DNA from 2 places in the Sphingomonas sp. KRR8 genome. Region 1 is predicted to be linked to the other one. Evidence: predicted binding sites of a transcription regulator. Region 1 holds the regulator's gene; the other holds the start of a gene.
What was found. The regulator LexA, encoded in region 1, represses DNA repair genes until DNA is damaged. The targets are predictions, from matches to a motif close to GTTCCNCNCTTGTTCT.

Region 1 (8,751 bases):
CACCTCGCCCTCGGGATTGTCGAGCCGGTCCATGATCTCGTCCCAGCGCGACAGCTCGGGCCGCGGCGCGTCGGTGATCCCGAATGCGGCGAGCACTTCGTCGTCGAGGCCTTCGCGATGATAGGCCAGCGGCACGTCGTAGATGGAGCGGGCGTCGAGCGCCTCGATCACCGCCGACTTGGGCACGTTGCAGAATTGCGCGATCTTGGCCTTGTCGCTGTCGGGGATCGGCATCTCGGTACGGCACAGCAACACGTCAGGCTGGACGCCCAGGCTGCTGATCTCCCGCACGCTATGCTGGGTCGGCTTGGTCTTGAGCTCACCGGCGGCCTTGATCCAGGGCACCAGGGTGGTGTGGACACTGACCGTGTTGCCGCGGCCAAGATCGTTCCGCAGCTGGCGCAGGGCCTCGATGAACGGCAGGCTCTCGATATCACCGACCGTGCCGCCGATCTCGCAGATGACGAAGTCGACGTCGTCGGTCTCCGCGACCGCGAATTCCTTGATGGCATTGGTGACGTGCGGAATGACCTGCACGGTCGCGCCGAGATAATCGCCGCGCCGTTCGCGAACGATGATGTCGCGATAGATCCGGCCGGTCGTGATGTTGTCCGACTGCCGGGCGGAGACGCCGGTGAAGCGCTCGTAGTGGCCAAGATCGAGATCGGTCTCGGCCCCGTCATCGGTGACGTACACCTCGCCGTGCTGATAGGGGCTCATGGTCCCCGGATCGACGTTCAGATAGGGGTCGAACTTGCGAATGCGGCACTTGAAGCCGCGCGCCTGCAGCAGTGCTGCGAGACTTGCCGAAAGGAGACCCTTGCCGAGGCTGGAGACCACGCCGCCGGTAACGAAAATAAACCGCGCCATGGGAGTCGAGCCTTAGGGATTGATGCCGCGTCTAGGCAAGCGACTTCACGCCGCTGCATGCAAATATTGTTGGCCGCGAGCGCTTACTGAGCGAGCGGGACCGAACCGTTGCTCGGCTGAGCAGGCTGCATCGCCGGCGCGCGGCTGCCCGGCGCGGCGTTGTTCGGCGGCGAGGTGTTGGGACCGGCCGGCGGACCCGACAGCGGGGTTCCACCCGGCTCAAGCGGGCTGATCGGCGCCGCCTGATTCGCGACCGATGCGTCGATCGTCTGGCCGTTGGTACGGGTGCCAGAATAGGCCGCGAGAGCGATGCACAGGACCACGAACATAGCGCCGAGAATGCCCGTCGCCCGGGTCAGGAAGTCGGCCGCGCCGCGCGCGGTCATCAGTCCCGCCGAACTGCCGCCCACGCCCAGCCCGCCGCCTTCCGAACGCTGCATCAGGATCACCGTGCACAGGGCCAGTGCAACCAGCGCTTCGAGGATGAGGAGGAAGGTGAACATGGGGGTTGGTCTGACTTTCGGGAGAAGAAGGTTCGCGCCGGCACTTAGCGGCGGATGGTCCGACTTTCAACGCAGGCTGCTCGTCCTGCTCCGGTAAGGGTTGGCACGGCTAAGCCGCGGCCGCCTCCACGATCGGCACGAAGTCGGCGGCCGTCAGACTCGCACCGCCGACCAAGGCGCCGTCCACGTCCTCGACGGCAAAGATCTCCGCCGCATTGCTGGCCTTGACCGAGCCGCCATAAAGCAGCCGCACGCCCGCTCCCTCCTCGCCGAGCGCCTCGACGAGTGTCGCGCGCAGCGCGGCGTGCATCTCCGCAATGTCATGGGTCACGGGCACCTTGCCAGTCCCGATCGCCCAGATGGGCTCATAGGCGACGGCGAAATTGACCGCCGTGGCGCCCTCCGACGGCAGGCTGGCCCGAAGCTGCGCGGTCACCACTTCGAGCGCTCGCCCCGCGTCGCGCTCCGCGTCGCTCTCGCCCACGCACAGGATGACCTTCAGCCCCGATCGAAGCGCCGCCTCCGCCTTGGCACGGACGGTCGTGTCGTCCTCGCGGTGCGCATCCCGCCGCTCGCTATGGCCGACGATGGTCAGCCTCGCTCCCGCGTCGTGAAGCATGGCCGCGCAGATGTCGCCCGTATGAGCACCCTTGTCCGCCATATGGATGTCCTGCGCGCCGATGGCGAAGCCAGGCACCCCCTCGGCCGCGCGGTGGATCAGCGTGGCGGGCACGCACAGGGCGACATCCACCTGCCCGTCCAGCCGCCGGGCCGCCTCGGCAATGCCGCGCACTTCACCCAGGTCGGCCGAGGTGCCGTGCATCTTCCAGTTTCCGGCGACCAGCTTGCGACGCGACATTCCTGTTCCCTTCCCTGTTCGCCGTGGCGCCTAGCAAGCCCGCCATATTGAAGGGAAGCCATCCGCTCTCTAAAGCGCTCGGCAATTCCATTCCCGCCAACGCGAGCCACGCCCTTCATGCTGTCCTTCTTCCGCCGTCTCTCGAAGTCCAAGGGCGGCGCCGCCATCGGCATCCTGTTCCTGGTCATCATGCTCGCCAGCTTCGCTGTAGCCGACGTGAACAACTTCAAGTCGTTCGGAAGCGGCGGGTTCAACCAGGGCGTGCTCGCCAAGGTCGGCAAGGAGCAGGTCACGGAGGCCGAGCTGTCGCAGACCATGCAGCGCCAGTTGGCGCAGCTGCGCCAGCAGAAGCCCGACGCCACCTACGCCGACCTCGCCCCGCAGTTCGAGCAGATCGTCAACGGCCTCATCCAGGCCAAGACGCTCAAGGCCTATGCGATCGCGCATGGCATGATGCCACCCAAGAAGGCCATCGACGCCGAAATCGTGAAGATCCCCGCCACGCGCGGGCTCGACGGCAGGTTCAGCGAGGCGTCCTATGCCCAGTTCCTCCAGCAGCAGCGGCTGACGGACGCGCAGCTCCGTGACGAGGTGGTCGTGCTGCTCCTGCAGCGGATGCTGCTGGCGCCGGTCGCTGCCAACATGCGCATGCCGCTGGGCGTCGCCCGTCCCTACGCCTCGATGCTGCTTGAGGAGCGCGAAGGCCAGGTGGCGGTGATCCCAAGCGCGGCATTCAAGGCCGGCGCGGCGCCGACCGATGCCGAGCTTCAGGCCTTCTACGCCCAGAACCGCAATCGCTACGTCGTGCCGGAGCAGCGCGTGCTGCGCATCGCCCGCATCAGCCCGGAGACGGTCGCCGGCGTGCAGCCCACCGACCAGGAAATCGCCGCTTACTATCAGCAGAATGCCGCGACCTATGCGGGCGGTGAGAGCCGGGTGCTGAGCCGCGCCTCGATCGCCGACCAGAACCAGGCGAACCAGGTGGCCGCTCGAGCCAAGGCGGGTGGCACCTTTGCCGCCGCTGCCCAGCCGGCCGGCTTTTCCGCCGCCGACGTCAGCCTGGGGCCGCAGAGCCGGGCGGACCTGACTACGCTGGCCGGACCCCAGGTCGCCGCGGCCGTCTTCGCCGCGCCCGCCGGTGCGGTGGTCGGCCCGATCAAGTCGAGCACCGGCTACGATGTGATCAAGGTGGAACGGATCGACCGCAAGCCGGGCAAGAGCCTGGCCGAGGCGCGGCCCGAGATCATCGCCAAGCTCGCCGTCGACAAGCGCAAGAGCGCGCTGACCGACCTGGTCGCCAAGGTCGAGGACGGGATCAGCGAGAACCGCACCTTCGACGAGGTCGCCCAGGCCAACAAGCTGCCGGTCACCCAGACCCCGCCGCTGGTCGCCAATGGTCAATCGATGGCGCAGCCGACTTTCCAGCTTCCGCCCGAGTACAAGACCCAGCTGCTTAAGGACGCCTTCTCGATGCAGGCGGGCGACGATCCGCTGGTGGAGACGCTTGCCAATGATGCGGGCTATGCCGTCCTGGCACTTGGTCAGGTGACCCCGGCCACGCCGGCGCCGCTGGCGCAGATCCGGGATCGAGTGGCCGCTGATTTCCTCGCCAAGCGCGCCGAGGATGGTGCCAAGGCCGCCGCAACCGCGGTGCTCGCCAAGGTCACTCGCGGAATGCCGCTGGCCCAGGCGATCAAGGAGCAGGGTATCACTGGTGCGCCCGCTCCTGCCCCGCTCAAGGTGCGGCGGATCCAGCTCGCGCAGCTGCAGGGCCAAGTCCCGGCGCCGTTGCAGATGCTGTTCAGCCTGACCCCGGGCAAGAGCCGGATGGTCGCCGCCCCGCAGGGTCAGGGCTTCTTCATCGTCCAGCTCGCCAAGACGACGCCGGGCGATGCGCTTGGCCAGCCGGGGCTGATTACCCAGACGCAAAGCGACCTGAGCCGGCAGACGGGCGAAGAGATCGCCGTGCAGTTCCTCGACGCCGCGCAGAAGGAGCTTGGCGTCAGCCGCAACGAAGCCGCGATCGCCGAGGCCCGCAAGCGTCTGCTCGTCGGCGGCTGAGCCCATGCGCCGCGCCGTGCGGCTGCTGGTGGTCGATAATCACGACAGCTTCAGCTTCACGCTGGTCGACTATCTGCTGACCCTCGGCGGCGCCGTCGACGTGGTGCAGAGCGATGGCGTGAGCGTCGCCGACGCCATGCAGCGCACCGCCGATGGGATCCTGCTTTGCCCCGGACCTGGCCGGCCGGAGGATGCCGGCATCTCCGTTCCGCTAGCCCGCGCCTGCATCGATGCGCGGAGGCCGCTACTCGGGGTCTGCCTCGGGCTGCAGGCGATTGGCCTCGCCTGCGGAGCGGAGGTCATTCGGGTCGCGCCAGTGCACGGCAAGGCCGAGCCCGTCAGCCACGTCGGCACCGGTCTGTTCGAGGGGCTGCCGTCCCCACTCACCGTCACGCGCTACCACTCGCTTGCGCTCGGCACTCTGCCGGATGAGCTGGAAGCGACGGCGCATTCACCGGACGGCGTGATCCAGGCGGTCGCGCATCGGAACGCTCCAGCCCACGGAGTGCAATTCCACCCGGAGAGTGTCGCCAGCGAACATGGTCACGCCCTCCTCAGCCGCTTTCTGGACATATGCTGTTGACAAGCAAGGTCCTCGTTCCGTAAGCGTTCTCTGTCTGTTCACGATGGAGCCTCGGGCATGCTGACGGTCAAGCAGCGCGAACTATTGCAGTACATCCACGAACGGGTGAGCGAGACGGGTGTCTCGCCCTCGTTCGACGAGATGCGCGAAGCGCTCGAGCTCAAGAGCAAGTCGGGCGTTCACCGGCTCATCTCCGCACTTGAAGAACGGGCGTTCATCCGCCGGCTGCCCAATCGCGCCCGCGCCCTCGAGGTGCTGCGGATGCCCGACCAGCCCGGTGGGGCCAGTGCCGCGACAGAGGCGAAAGCGCCCGAGCTCAAGCCGGTCCGTATCCCGGCCAACGACACGATCGAGATTCCCCTGCACGGCCGGATCGCCGCCGGCACTCCGATCGAGGCGCTGCAAGGCACCGAGCAATTCGCTGTTCCCGCCGCCCTCCTCGGCCCGGGCGAGCATTATGCGCTGGAGGTCTCCGGCGACTCGATGGTCGACGAAGGCATTCTCGATGGCGACTTCGCACTCATCCGCAAGGTCGACCAAGCGCGCGAGGGAGAGATCGTCGTGGCGCTGATCGATGGCGAGGAAGCGACCCTCAAGACCTTCCGTCGCGAAGGCAAGATGGTCCGCCTTGATCCCGCGAACGGCGCCTATTCGCCGCAGCGCTATGAGGAGAATCGAGTGCGGATCCAGGGCCGCCTCGCCGGCCTGATCCGGCGTTACTGACGCCATGCAGGACGCCCGCATCGATTATGTTGAATTGCCGTCGGTGACGGCCCACGAACTGACGCGTGCCTTTTACACCAGAGCGTTCGGCTGGACCTTCACCGACTATGGTCCCGATTACAGCGCAACCGGAACCGGCACGACCGACGTCGGGTTGAACGGCCAGCCCGACGATGCACTCGCCAGCCCGCTTCCGGTTATCCGCGTCGACGACCTTGAGGCGGCGTTCCAGTCGGTGATCGATGCCAACGGCGTGATCGCCCGGCCGATCTTCGCCTTTCCGGGCGGCCGCCGCTTCCACTTCATCGATCCGGGCGGCAACGAACTCGCCGTCTGGAGCACGAAGTAGACGCCCGGCTCCTGCGCAAGGCAGGAGCAGCCGTCACTACCCCTTGCGGCGCGCCATGAACGCCAGCCGCTCGAACAGCATTACGTCCTGCTCGTTCTTGAGCAGCGCGCCGTGCAGCGGCGGAATCGCCTTGGTCGGGTCCCTGTCCTGCAGCACGTCGAGGGGCATGTCTTCGTGCAGCAGCAGCTTGAGCCAGTCGAGCAGCTCACTGGTCGAAGGCTTCTTCTTCAGCCCCGGCACGTCCCGGACGTCGTAGAAAATCTCCAGCGCTTTCCCGACCAGGATCTTCTGGATGCCGGGAAAGTGCACGTCGACGATCCGCTCCATCGTGGCCCGGTCGGGGAAGGAAATATAATGGAAGAAGCACCGCCGCAGAAAGGCGTCGGGCAGTTCCTTCTCGTTGTTCGAGGTGATGACCACGATCGGGCGCTCCGCCGCCTTCACGGTCTCGCCGGTCTCGTAGACGAAGAACTCCATCCGATCGAGTTCGGTCAGCAGGTCATTGGGAAACTCGATGTCGGCCTTGTCGATCTCGTCGATCAGCAGCACCGGCAGCTGCGGTGAGGTGAAGGCCTCCCACAATTTGCCGGGCCGGATGTAGTTCTTGATATCATGCACCCGCGGGTCGCCGAGCTGGCCGTCGCGCAGCCGGGCCACCGCGTCATATTCGTACAGGCCCTGCGCCGCCTTGGTGCTCGACTTGATGCTCCAGGTGATCAGCGGCGCACCCAGCGCCTTGGCGATCTCCTCCGCCAGCACGGTCTTGCCCGTCCCTGGCTCGCCCTTGACGAGCAGCGGGCGGCGCAAGGTGGCGGCAGCGTTGACGGCGACCTTGAGGTCGGGCGTGGCGACGTATTCAGAGGTACCTTCGAAGCGCATGACGCGCTTCCTAGGGCCAAGCAGGTCGGTTTAGAAGCCTTCGCGCGCGTCGGCGCGCGCTTCCAGCAGGTCGAAAAAGGCGCGGTGCTGGAGCAACAGCTGCTCGGCCCCGAACCGGATCGCACGATCGGTGCTGGCCGACGTCGACGCCGCTCCAATGACGTCGGCGATCGAAGTCTCGTCCGGCAAGGCGCCGGGCGGCACGTCGCAGCCGACGCGCCGTGCGGCCTGATCAAGCATGGAGCGGATCGCGCGCCAGTCGCTGACCAGCGCCGTCGCGGTGCCGAGCGCGCAGCCCTGCCGCTCCGACTGGGCCAGCGTCTCGAGGGCGTGACGCTGGGCAAGCATCGCCGCCTCTGTCTCGGCATGACCGGGGGTCGACGGGGCCGGGCCGACCAGGGCCGACAAACGCAGCAGGAACAGCCGCTCGCGCTCAAAGGCGTCGGCCGCGCCGCTCAGCCAGCTGCGGACCGGGCCGGCCGGCGCGCGCAGCAGGGCAAGGTCGATGGGGCTGGGCTGGCGCCCGTAGATGCTGGCGAGCAGGTGCACGCAATCGTCGAGATCACGCCCGGAGGGAACCCCGTGCGTGCCCAACAACTCGGCCGCGAACGGGTGACCGGCGCTGCCGGCCGCCGCAAGCCGGGCGGCATGCGCATTGGCCGGGGCGCTCGCTGGCGGGGTGATTGGCGCCCGGACCGCATCGCTTTTCAACACACTCATGGCCGCCATTCCCGTTCCTGAACCCCTCTTCACGCGCGTCTGGCACTAGATCAGAGGCGAGCCGTAAGGATCCGGCGTAAAGACGGCGTAACCACGCCGGTAACGACTCGTTCGCACAGGTTACGATCTGTGCCGCCACGGGACGGGGACCGGGCCAGTTGCCCTCCCCTTGCGCCCCGGAACGCCTTGCGACACCATCACCCAATGGAGCGCGTCCGTTCGTTGCAGGCACCCGCCGATCGCCGGCTGGGCCGCGGCGTCTTGCTTGCCTACGGGCTCGGCGCCGTCGCCTACGGGGTCAAGGACAGCGGCTTCGGCACCTTCCTGCTCTTATTCTACAATCAGGTTCTCGGGCTCCCGTCGGCGTCCGTCGGGCTGGTGATCATGGCGGCGCTGGTGCTCGATGCCTTCATCGACCCGATGGTCGGCATCCTCAGCGACCGCACGCGCTCGCGCTGGGGGCGGCGCCACCCCTGGATGTATGCGGCCGCGCTGCCGATCATGATCGGCTGGATGCTGCTCTGGTCCCCGCCCGCGGCGCTAGGCCAGGGCGGACTGCTCGTCTGGCTGTTCGTGGCCGCCATCGGGGTTCGCGCGGCGGTCAGCTGCTACGAAGTGCCGTCGGTTGCGCTCACGCCGGAGTTGAGCAGCGACTATGACGAGCGCACGCGGATCATGGCCTACCGTTATCTGTTCGGCTGGGCCGGCGGACTGTTGATGCTGGCCTCCGCCTACGTGCTTTTCCTGGCCCCGCGCCCAGGCTTCCCCAACGGACTGCTCTATCGGCCCGGATATCACGGCATGGCGCTGACCGGGGCGCTGGCGATGGGCGTTGCCATTCTCGTGAGCGCGCTTGCCACGCACCGCGAAATTCCGCGGCTGCTGCAGGCCGGCGCGGTCGCGCCGGGGGTAGGAGCCGCCTTCCAGGAGATGCTGAGCGCCGGACGCAATCGCGGCTTCATGATCCTGCTGCTGGGCGGGCTGTGTTCCTACACCAACCAGGGCCTCAACTACGCGCTGTCCAACTATTTCTACAGCTACGTCTGGCTGTTCAAGGGCGCCGAGTTCCTGTTCGTCGCCGTGGCCCTGTTCGCCGGCGTGCTGGTCGCCTTCACCATCGCCAAGCCTCTCAGTCTCCGCCTGGGCAAGGCCAGGGGCGCGGCGCTGATGGCGATTGCGGCCTACGCCGCGGCAGCCACGCCCT
Region 2 (8,751 bases), 1.1 Mb from region 1:
TCCGAACGAACAGGCTGAGCGCCCAGAAGTGCGGCGGCGTCCATAGGAAGATCAGCCCGAACAGCAGCACCGGCAGAAGCTCGACCCGCCCGGTCGCCGCGACCCAGCCGATCAGCGGCGGAAAGGCACCCGCCGCACCACCGATGACGATGTTCTGCGGTGTCCGTCGCTTCAGCCAGACGGTGTATATGACCGCGTAGAAGAAGATGGAGAACGCCAGGATCAGCGCCGCCAGGTGATTGGTGGCGAGGTCCATCAGGATCACCGACATGGCGGACAGGCCGATGGCGAAATGCAGGGCCGTCTGCCGATCCAGCCGCCCGGCGGGCAGGGGCCGCTTCTCCGTCCGCCGCATCTGCGCGTCGAGATCCGCTTCGTACCACATGTTGAGCGCCGCGGCCCCGCCGGCACCCAGCGCGATGCACAGGACCGCCGTGAAGGCCAGCACGGGGTGCAGGGTCACTGGCGCGGCCAGCATCCCGCACAGGCCGGTGAACACGACCAGGGTCATGACGCGCGGCTTGGTAAGCGCGAACAGGTCCCGCCAGTCGGCTGGCAGGTGCATGGTGGTAGCTGCGGTCGGCATGAGTCTGCGGCGCATATAGTGGGACGCGACCAGCGGCGCTAGGCTGACCTCATGACCAGCCGAATCACGTTCGCCCTCGCCCTTTGCCTTGCGACTTCAGCCGTGGCGCAGCAGACGGCTCCCGCTCCGGCAGCCACCGCCACTGCTCCCAGGGCCGACATCGTCCGGGTTGCGCTGGACACGGCGCAAGGCCGGATCGTGCTCGCGCTCGACCAGGCCCGCGCGCCCGTCACCACCGCCAATTTCCTGCGCTATGTCGATTCCAAGCGCTTCGACGGCATCACCTTCTACCGCGCCATGCCCTACGGGCAGGGCAACGGCCTGATCCAGGCCGGGATCACCAAGGACGCGCGACTGCTCTATCCTCCGGTGAAGCATGAGCCGCCAAGCGAAACCGGGCTCAAGATGGACGCGGGCGCCATCGCCATGGCCAACCTCGGCCCGGGCACCGCCCGATCGGACTTCTTCATCCTCGCCGGCCCGATCACCACCTTCGGCGACGCCTTCGCGGTGTTCGGCCATGTGGTCGAGGGCATGGACGTGGTGAAGGCGATCCTCGCCAGCCCGGTATCACCCACCAAGGGCGGCGAAGGGATGAAGGGTCAGATGCTCGAACCCGCCATCGCCATCCGCACCGCCCGGCGGGTCGATCCGGCGAACTAGCGCCGGTCGGCCGCGCTCTCCTGGCGGGTCGCGGCATAAACAGCCCCCGGCAGCCAACCAGGCCAGCCCGCGCTGTTCGCCACCATTTGCCCGACCCGATAGGCCGCCAGCGCCTCCTGCGCGCTGCCGGCGAATGTCCACCTGGGGTCGAACTGGTCGCACGGCTGGTGATAGCAGCGCTGGTTGTAGGCCCCGACGATTCGCTGCCCGGCCGCGAGCCCGCCGACCTTGAGGTCGCGACCGCCGCGAAAGGCAAGCACCGGCACGCCGCGCTGGGCGAACGGGAAATGGTCGGAGCGGAAGTACCAGCCCGCCTCCGGACTAGGCTCCGGATCGACCCGCAGCCCCTGCTCCCGCGCCGCTTGGACCAGCAGACCTTCGAGCTCCGACTGGCCGGGGCCAATCAGTTCGAGGTTGCGGGCCGCTGGCAGGGCCACATGCGGGTCGAGGTTGATGACAGCCGCCATCTTGGCCAGCGGCACGACCGGATGCTGGGCGAACCATTCTGAGCCGAGCAGCCCCTTCTCCTCCGCCGTCCAGGCCGCGAACACCACCGATCGTTGCGGGCGTGGGCCGTGCGCGAAGGCGCGCGCGACCTCGAGCATTTCCGACGTGCCCGTGGCATTGTCGATCGCACCGTTGCGGATGCTGTCGCCCCGCGCGTCAGGGCCGTTGTGCCCATTGGCGTCCCAATGTGCTCCGTACAGCACCGTTTCGTCCGACCGCGCAGCTCCGCGGAGGATGCCGACCACATTGTGGCTGATGACGTTGGTGGCGCGGTTGGTCGCATCGACGCTGACCGTCCCCGGCAGCGCAAACGCCCGGAACGAAGCACTGCGCGCCCGTTGCTTCAGCGCAGGCAGCGTGAATCCGGCGCGGGCGAGCAGCGGCAGGATGGCGCCACCGCGAACGATGCCGCTGAACTTGAGGCTGGTCGGTTTCAGCGGCGCATAGCTGAACGAAGGCACGCGAATGCTTCCGCCGACCTGGGAGTAAGGCCAGCTGTAGGCCGCTTCTTCGTGGATGAAGAGCACGCCCGCCGCGCCGGCCTTGGCCGCCGCCACCGCCTTGGTCCCGCCGCGCCCGCCGAACGTCAGTGCTCGCCCGCCGAAGCCGAGGTCCCGGCCGCCTTCGAAATCGGGGTCATTGGCAAGCATCACGACCACCTTGCCGCGCACGTCCACGCCCTGGAAGGCGTCCCACCCCCGCGCCGGATCGGGCGCGCCCCAGCCGGCGAACACCAAAGGCAGGTGGTCTAGCTTCGTTCGACCCGGAGTCGTGGGATTGATATCGAGGTCGGGCCCGTCGCGCAGCACGGCGGGGGAGCCGCGCATGGCAATGGTCAGCCGCCCGCCCGGCAAGGTGTCGAGGCGGACAAACGGGATGCTCTGATACCATCCGCCATTCTCCCCCGCCGGTTGCAGGCCCGCCGCCGCCATCTGCCGCGCGATATAGGCAATGGCCTTCTGCTCGCCGGGTTCGCCGGGGCCGCGCCCTTCGAAGGCGTCGGAGGAGAGCGTCCGGACGTCGGCCTTGATCCTGGCAGGATCGATCGGACCGGCGGCTGTGAGGGTGAGCAGGAGGGCGGGGGCGAGGAACAGGCTGCGCATGCCTGCCTTTGGGCGCTGCAAAGCTTTGCAGGCAAGGACAAAAATGAGGTCGGCGAGTCGCTCCATTGACTCACTGGCCGGACTCGCGGGAATAAGAACAAAAGTAGAACATGAACGTTGCGAGTCGTGTGGAACGAGGTTTGTCCCCCGTCCCCGGCGGGGATCCCGCGCGGGTTGAACACTCCCTGCCGCCATGGGCAGCGGGGCGGCCGACCCTGTCCGAACTGTTCGCCGCTTCCCCGCGCGATGCGGGCTGGGCGGGGTTCCTGCTGGCTGGGCTCGACCCGGCCCGGCCGCTGCTGTGGGTGCAGGAGCGAATGGCGATCCTCGAAGGCGGGCGGGTCCATCCGGCGGGGCTCGGGCCGGCTGGCCGCGGGCTCATCCATGTCGAGGCGCGCGACGCAAAGGCGGCGCTATGGGCAATGGAGGAGGGCCTGCGATGCCCGGCCCTGAGCGCCGTCATCGGCGAATTGTGGGGCGACCCGCCCGCACTCGACTTCACCGCGACACGGCGGCTGGCAGTAGCCGCCGAACGCCATGGCGTGGCCGCCTTTTTGATTCGGCTCGGCGGCCACGCCAACCTCAGCGGGGCGCGCTTCCGCTGGAAGCTGGCGAGCGCGCCCAGCGCTGCCCATCCGTTCGACTCCCGTGCACCCGGCGAGCCGCGCTGGAACGCCGAATTGTTCCGTGCCCGTGGCTGCCAGCCTGGCCGCTGGGTGGTGGCCGGTGACGGACGCCAGGATCTGCTCCCTGTGGCTGCCGCGGCTGGCGATCGAACGCTGGACGGCGATTGGCGGCGGCACGCCTGATCGAGCGGTCGTCCTCACCCTTGAGGCGCAGCACGGCCAACTGATCCACGCCGCGACCGAAGCGGCGCTGGAAGGCGGCGCACGGGTCGGCGGCCGGCTGACCGACGCCCGCGCGCTCGACCCTGCGCTGGAGGCGGTGCCGGCCGATGTCGCGGGCGATTCCGCCTGGCTTCGCGCGCTGGCGCTGTGGGCCGGGCGCTGGTCACCGTTGGTCGAAGTCGACGGCAGTGACTCGCTGCGGCTGGACGTGACCGGCGTCGCCCACTTGTTCGGCGGCGAGGCACGGCTGCTGGCCGAGATGGAAGCAAGGATCGGCGCCCTCGGCTTTACCGTGCGGAGCGCCATCGCCCCGACGGCAGGCGCGGCCTGGGCGCTGGCGCGGTTCGGCGGCGGCGCGGTGCTGGTGTCGAATGCCCGACTGGCACCGCTGCTCGCGCCGCTCCCCGTGGCCGCCTTGCGGCTGAGCGCGCCGGCCACCCACACGCTGGTCCGGCTCGGGCTCAAGACCATCGGCGACTTGGCCGGCGTGCCGCGCAAGAGCCTGGCGCGGCGCTTCCGCGAGGCCGACCACCCACTGGACGCGCTCGACCGGGCGCTCGGCCGCAAGCCCGAGCCGCTGACCGGGATCCGCCCCGACCCGCCGCCCCGCGCGCTGCTGCGAATGAAGGAGCCGGTGAGCCATCCTGAGTCCGGTGCCCAGGCACTCGCCCTGCTGGTCCCCCGGCTGGTCGAGCAACTGGAGGCACGCAGGCTGGGCGCGCGCGAATTGCTGCTGACCGGCTACCGGGTCGACGGCAGCCTTGCGCAAGCAGGCGCCGCCACCTCCATTCCGACCCGCGACCCCAAGCACCTTGCCCGGCTGCTGGCTGACAAGGCGGGGACCATCGATCCGGAGTTCGGGATCGATGCCTTCACCCTGACCGCCACCTGGACCGAGCGGCTCGATGCCGGCCAGGAGGCACTGGTCGGCGAGCCATCCGGCGAGACCAGGCTGGCCGAGCTTGTCGACCGGCTTAGCGTCAAGCTTGGCCCCGACAAGGTCCGCCGGCCGGCCCCGCGCGCAAGCCATGTGCCGGAGCGGGCCAATGGGTGGGCGGCCGGAGTCCACCCTCCCCCATCCGTCGGCGGAAGGGGGTCAACGGGAGCGGGGAAACCCCAGCGCCTGCTCGACACCCCTGAGGCAATCGCGGTCATCTACGCCACTCCCGAAGGTCTGCCCCGCCGCTTCGTGTGGCGGCGCAAGGTCCACGACATCGCCCGCGCTCAGGGGCCGCAGCGGATCGCGCCCGAATGGTGGCGCGAGCGCTCCACCGCTCGCCTGCGCGATTATTACAAGGTCGAGGACGAGGACGGCCGCCGCTTCTGGATCTTCCGCGAAGGGCTGGTCGGTGACGGGCGCGGCGGACCGCCCGGCTGGTTCGTCCACGGGCTGTTCGGGTGAGGACGCTCCATGCCTGAACAGGAAGGCTTCGCCCGCCGCAAGCTGGTCCGCAAGGACGGGCCCGCGCCCTACATCCCGCCGGCTTCTTTCGTTGAACTGGGGATCGCCACGCCCTTCAGCTTCCTGCGCGGGGCGTCCGACGCGATCGAGCTGGTGATGACCGCCTTCGCCATGGGCATGGACGCGATCGGAGTGGCAGATCGCAACACCTTGTCGGGCGTGGTGCGGATGCACAGCGCCTGCAAAGGCGCGGGTTTGAAGCCGCTGATCGGGTGCCGGCTTGTGGTGAGCGTGCCGCCACCGGCGAGTGCGACCGTCCTTCCTTTTCCCCTTCGTCCCGAGCGGAAACCCCAGGCCGCAGTCGAGGGGCGCTCACCCAAACGGACGCCCCTCGATCGCGCTCCGCTCCGCCATGAGAGGTTTGCCACCCTCCTCGCCTACCCCATCGACCGCGAAGGCTACGCCCGTCTGTCCCGGCTGCTCAGCCTGGGCCAGGGCCGGGCGGAGAAGGGCCAGTGCGACCTCAGCCTGGCCGACGTCGCCGACCACCAGCAAGGCATCGCCTTCATCGCCTGGCCGGACGAGGATCTCGACGCCTTCGAAGCGCTATTGCCGGCCCTGACCGCCGCCCTCCCCGACCTCCGCCACGTCGCCGCCGCCCACCTTTATCGCGGCGACGACCTCGCCCGGATCGAGCGGCTGGACCGGCTGGCGAAAGCGATCGGCGGGACCATCCTCGCCACCAACGACGTCCATTATCATGAGCCCGCCAAGCGCCCGCTGCAGGACATCATGACCTGTATCCGGGAGAAGACCACGCTGACGGAAGCGGGTTACCTCCTCCACCCCAATGCCGAGCGGCATCTGAAGAGCCCGGCCGAGATGGAGCGATTGTTCGAGCGCTGGCCGCACGCGATCCGCGCCACTCGCGCGTTCGCCGACGCGCTTCACTTCAGCCTCGACGAACTGAAATATGAATATCCGCGCGAGAGTGTTCCCCAGGGCCGCACCCCGCAGCAGCAGTTGGAGCACCTCACCTGGATCGGCGCTTCGCAACGCTGGGGCACCGACGGCGTGCCCGAGACGATCGTCAAGCAGCTCCGCCACGAATTGAAGCTGATCGCGAAACTCGACTTCGCGCGCTATTTCCTGACCGTCCACTCCATTGTCGAGTTCGCCCGTTCGTGCGAGCCGCCGATCCTCTGCCAGGGGCGTGGGAGCGCAGCCAACAGCGCGGTCTGCTATTGCCTCGGAATCACCGCGGTCGACCCGTCCACCACCGATCTCCTGTTCGAGCGCTTCATCTCCGAGGAACGGCGCGAACCGCCCGACATCGACGTCGACTTCGAGCATGAGCGGCGCGAGGAGGTGATCCAGCACATCTATCAGAAATACGGCCGCGACCGCGCCGGGATCGCCGCCACCATCATCCACTATCGCCCGCGCTCGGCCATCCGCGAGGTCGGCAAGGTGATGGGCCTCAGCGAAGACATTTGCGCGGCGATCGCCGGCACGATCTGGGGCTGGGGCGAGGACGTCAGCGAAAACCATGTGGCCGAAGCGGGCCTGGACCTCTCCGACCCGCACCTGGCCCGGGTGATCAAGCTTGCCGAGCAGCTGATCGGCATGCCGCGCCACCTGTCGCAGCATGTCGGCGGCTTCATCCTGACCGAGCGGCCACTGATCGAGACGGTGCCGGTCGGCAATGGCGCCATGCCTGACCGTACCTTCATCGAGTGGGACAAGGACGACATCGAGGAACTGGGCATCCTCAAGATCGACGTCCTCGCGCTCGGCATGCTGACCTGCATCCGTAAATGCTTCGAGCTGGTCGAACGGCATCATGGTGAGACCTGGGACCTCGCCACCGTCCCGCGCGAGGAGAAGGGCGTCTACGACATGTTGTGCAAGGGCGACAGCCTGGGCGTTTTCCAGGTCGAAAGCCGGGCGCAGATGAACATGCTCCCGCGCCTCCAGCCCCGCTGCTTCTACGACCTGGTGATCGAGGTGGCGATTGTCCGTCCTGGCCCGATCCAGGGCGACATGGTCCACCCCTATCTCAAGCGCCGCCAGGGCAAGGAGCCGGTGGTCTATCCCCGGCCCTCGCCCGAGCACGGCCCGCCCGACGAACTGGAGCGAATCCTCAAGCGGACGCTGGGCGTGCCGGTGTTTCAGGAGCAGGCGATGAAGATCGCCCTGGATGCCGCGCGGTTCAGCTCGGAAGAGGCCAACCAGCTGAGGAAGGCCATGGCGACCTTCCGCAGCCGCGGGACGATCGACCTCTTACAGGACAAGATGGTCGAGCGGATGGTGACGCGCGGTTACGAGCGTGAGTTCGCCGAACGTTGTTTCCACCAGATCCGGGGCTTTGGCGAATATGGCTTTCCCGAAAGTCACGCGGCCAGCTTCGCGCACCTCGTTTACGTGTCGAGCTGGCTGCGGTGGAAATATCCCGCGGCCTTCGCCTGCGCCTTGCTCAACAGCCAGCCGATGGGCTTCTACGCGCCCGCCCAGATCGTCCGCGACGCGCGCGAGCATGGGGTCGAAGTGCGCGCGGTGGATGTGAACGAGAGCGGGTGGGATTGCTCGCTGGAGGACGGCGCATTGCGGCTCGGCCTGCGCCAGGTCGAAGGCTTGCGGGTGGCGGATGCAGCGCGGGTCGTGAGCGCGGCCCCGTTCGCCACGGTCGAGGAATTGCAAAGCCGCGGGCGGGTCCCGCCGCATGCGGTGGAGCGGCTGGCCGAGGCCGACTGCTTCCGTTCCATCGAACTCGACCGGCGGCAGGCGCTGTGGGAGGCACGGGCGCTGAAACCGGTGCCGGAGCTGCCCCTGTTCGCCGCCGCTGATGCCCGCGACGAAGGTGACGAGGTCGAGACCGCCGTTCTTCCCACCATGCCGCTCGGCGAGCATGTGGTCAGCGATTATCAGACCGTTCGTCTGTCGCTGAAGGCGCACCCGATGCAGTTCCTGCGCGACCATTATGCTGCCAAGGGCTTCGTTCGGGCGTGCGACCTTCGCGACATCAAATATGGCCGCCGCGTGAGCCTGGCGGGGCTGGTGCTGATCCGCCAGCGACCGGGCAGCGCCAAGGGTGTCTGCTTCATCACGCTGGAGGACGAGAGCGGTGTCGCCAACCTCGTCATCTGGCCTGACGCCTTCACCGCCCAGCGCAAGGTGGTGATGGGCGCACGGCTGATGGTGGTGCACGGCATCGTCCAGCATGACGAGGCGGTGTGCCACCTGATCGCCCAGCGGCTGGAGGACGACAGCGGCCTGCTGCGAACCTTGTCCGACGCGCAGCCATTCGACCCGCAACTTGGCCGCGGCGACGGCGCCGGGCCGGCACGTCCGCCCATGGCCCGCCACCCGCGCGAGGCTGAAGTCATCCCCAAGGCGCGCGTCATCGATTGCCCGACCAATTGATCTCAAGCCTTGAATCGCCACATTCCCGCCATGCTTCGGCAAGGTCAGGCTCAGATTCGGGCTGCTAGGGGGACCGCATGATCAAGCAAATCAACACCGCCGCAGCCCTGGCGCTGGCCCTCTGCGCGGTTCCGGCCACGGCTTCGCCGGCCTCCGAGCTCGAGGGCCTGTGGCGCAATCCCAAGGGTAGCGTCACCGTCCGCATCGGCCAGTGTGGGC

Region 2: M8312_RS11170 (ImuA family protein) is a predicted target of LexA. The motif match lies at 2,954-2,969, and genes of this name have one in related genera.

What each region holds. Positions count from the first base shown of each region.
Region 1 is NZ_CP097462.1:1,154,015-1,162,765, forward strand. Features, by position in the region: gene pyrG (CTP synthase) at 1-870, opposite strand, end outside; gene secG (preprotein translocase subunit SecG) at 954-1,373, opposite strand; gene tpiA (triose-phosphate isomerase) at 1,483-2,232, opposite strand; gene M8312_RS05810 (peptidyl-prolyl cis-trans isomerase) at 2,350-4,293, shown strand; gene M8312_RS05815 (anthranilate synthase component II) at 4,298-4,876, shown strand; gene lexA (transcriptional repressor LexA) at 4,934-5,599, shown strand; gene M8312_RS05825 (VOC family protein) at 5,604-5,948, shown strand; gene M8312_RS05830 (AAA family ATPase) at 5,985-6,827, opposite strand; gene M8312_RS05835 (DUF6975 family protein) at 6,858-7,556, opposite strand; gene M8312_RS05840 (MFS transporter) at 7,752-8,751, shown strand, end outside.
Region 2 is NZ_CP097462.1:2,207,906-2,216,656, reverse strand. Features, by position in the region: gene M8312_RS11185 (heme o synthase) at 1-586, opposite strand, end outside; gene M8312_RS11180 (peptidylprolyl isomerase) at 638-1,249, shown strand; gene M8312_RS11175 (M28 family peptidase) at 1,246-2,859, opposite strand; gene M8312_RS11170 (ImuA family protein) at 2,970-3,668, shown strand; gene M8312_RS11165 (Y-family DNA polymerase) at 3,586-5,109, shown strand; gene M8312_RS11160 (error-prone DNA polymerase) at 5,119-8,532, shown strand; gene M8312_RS11155 (DUF2147 domain-containing protein) at 8,610-8,751, shown strand, end outside.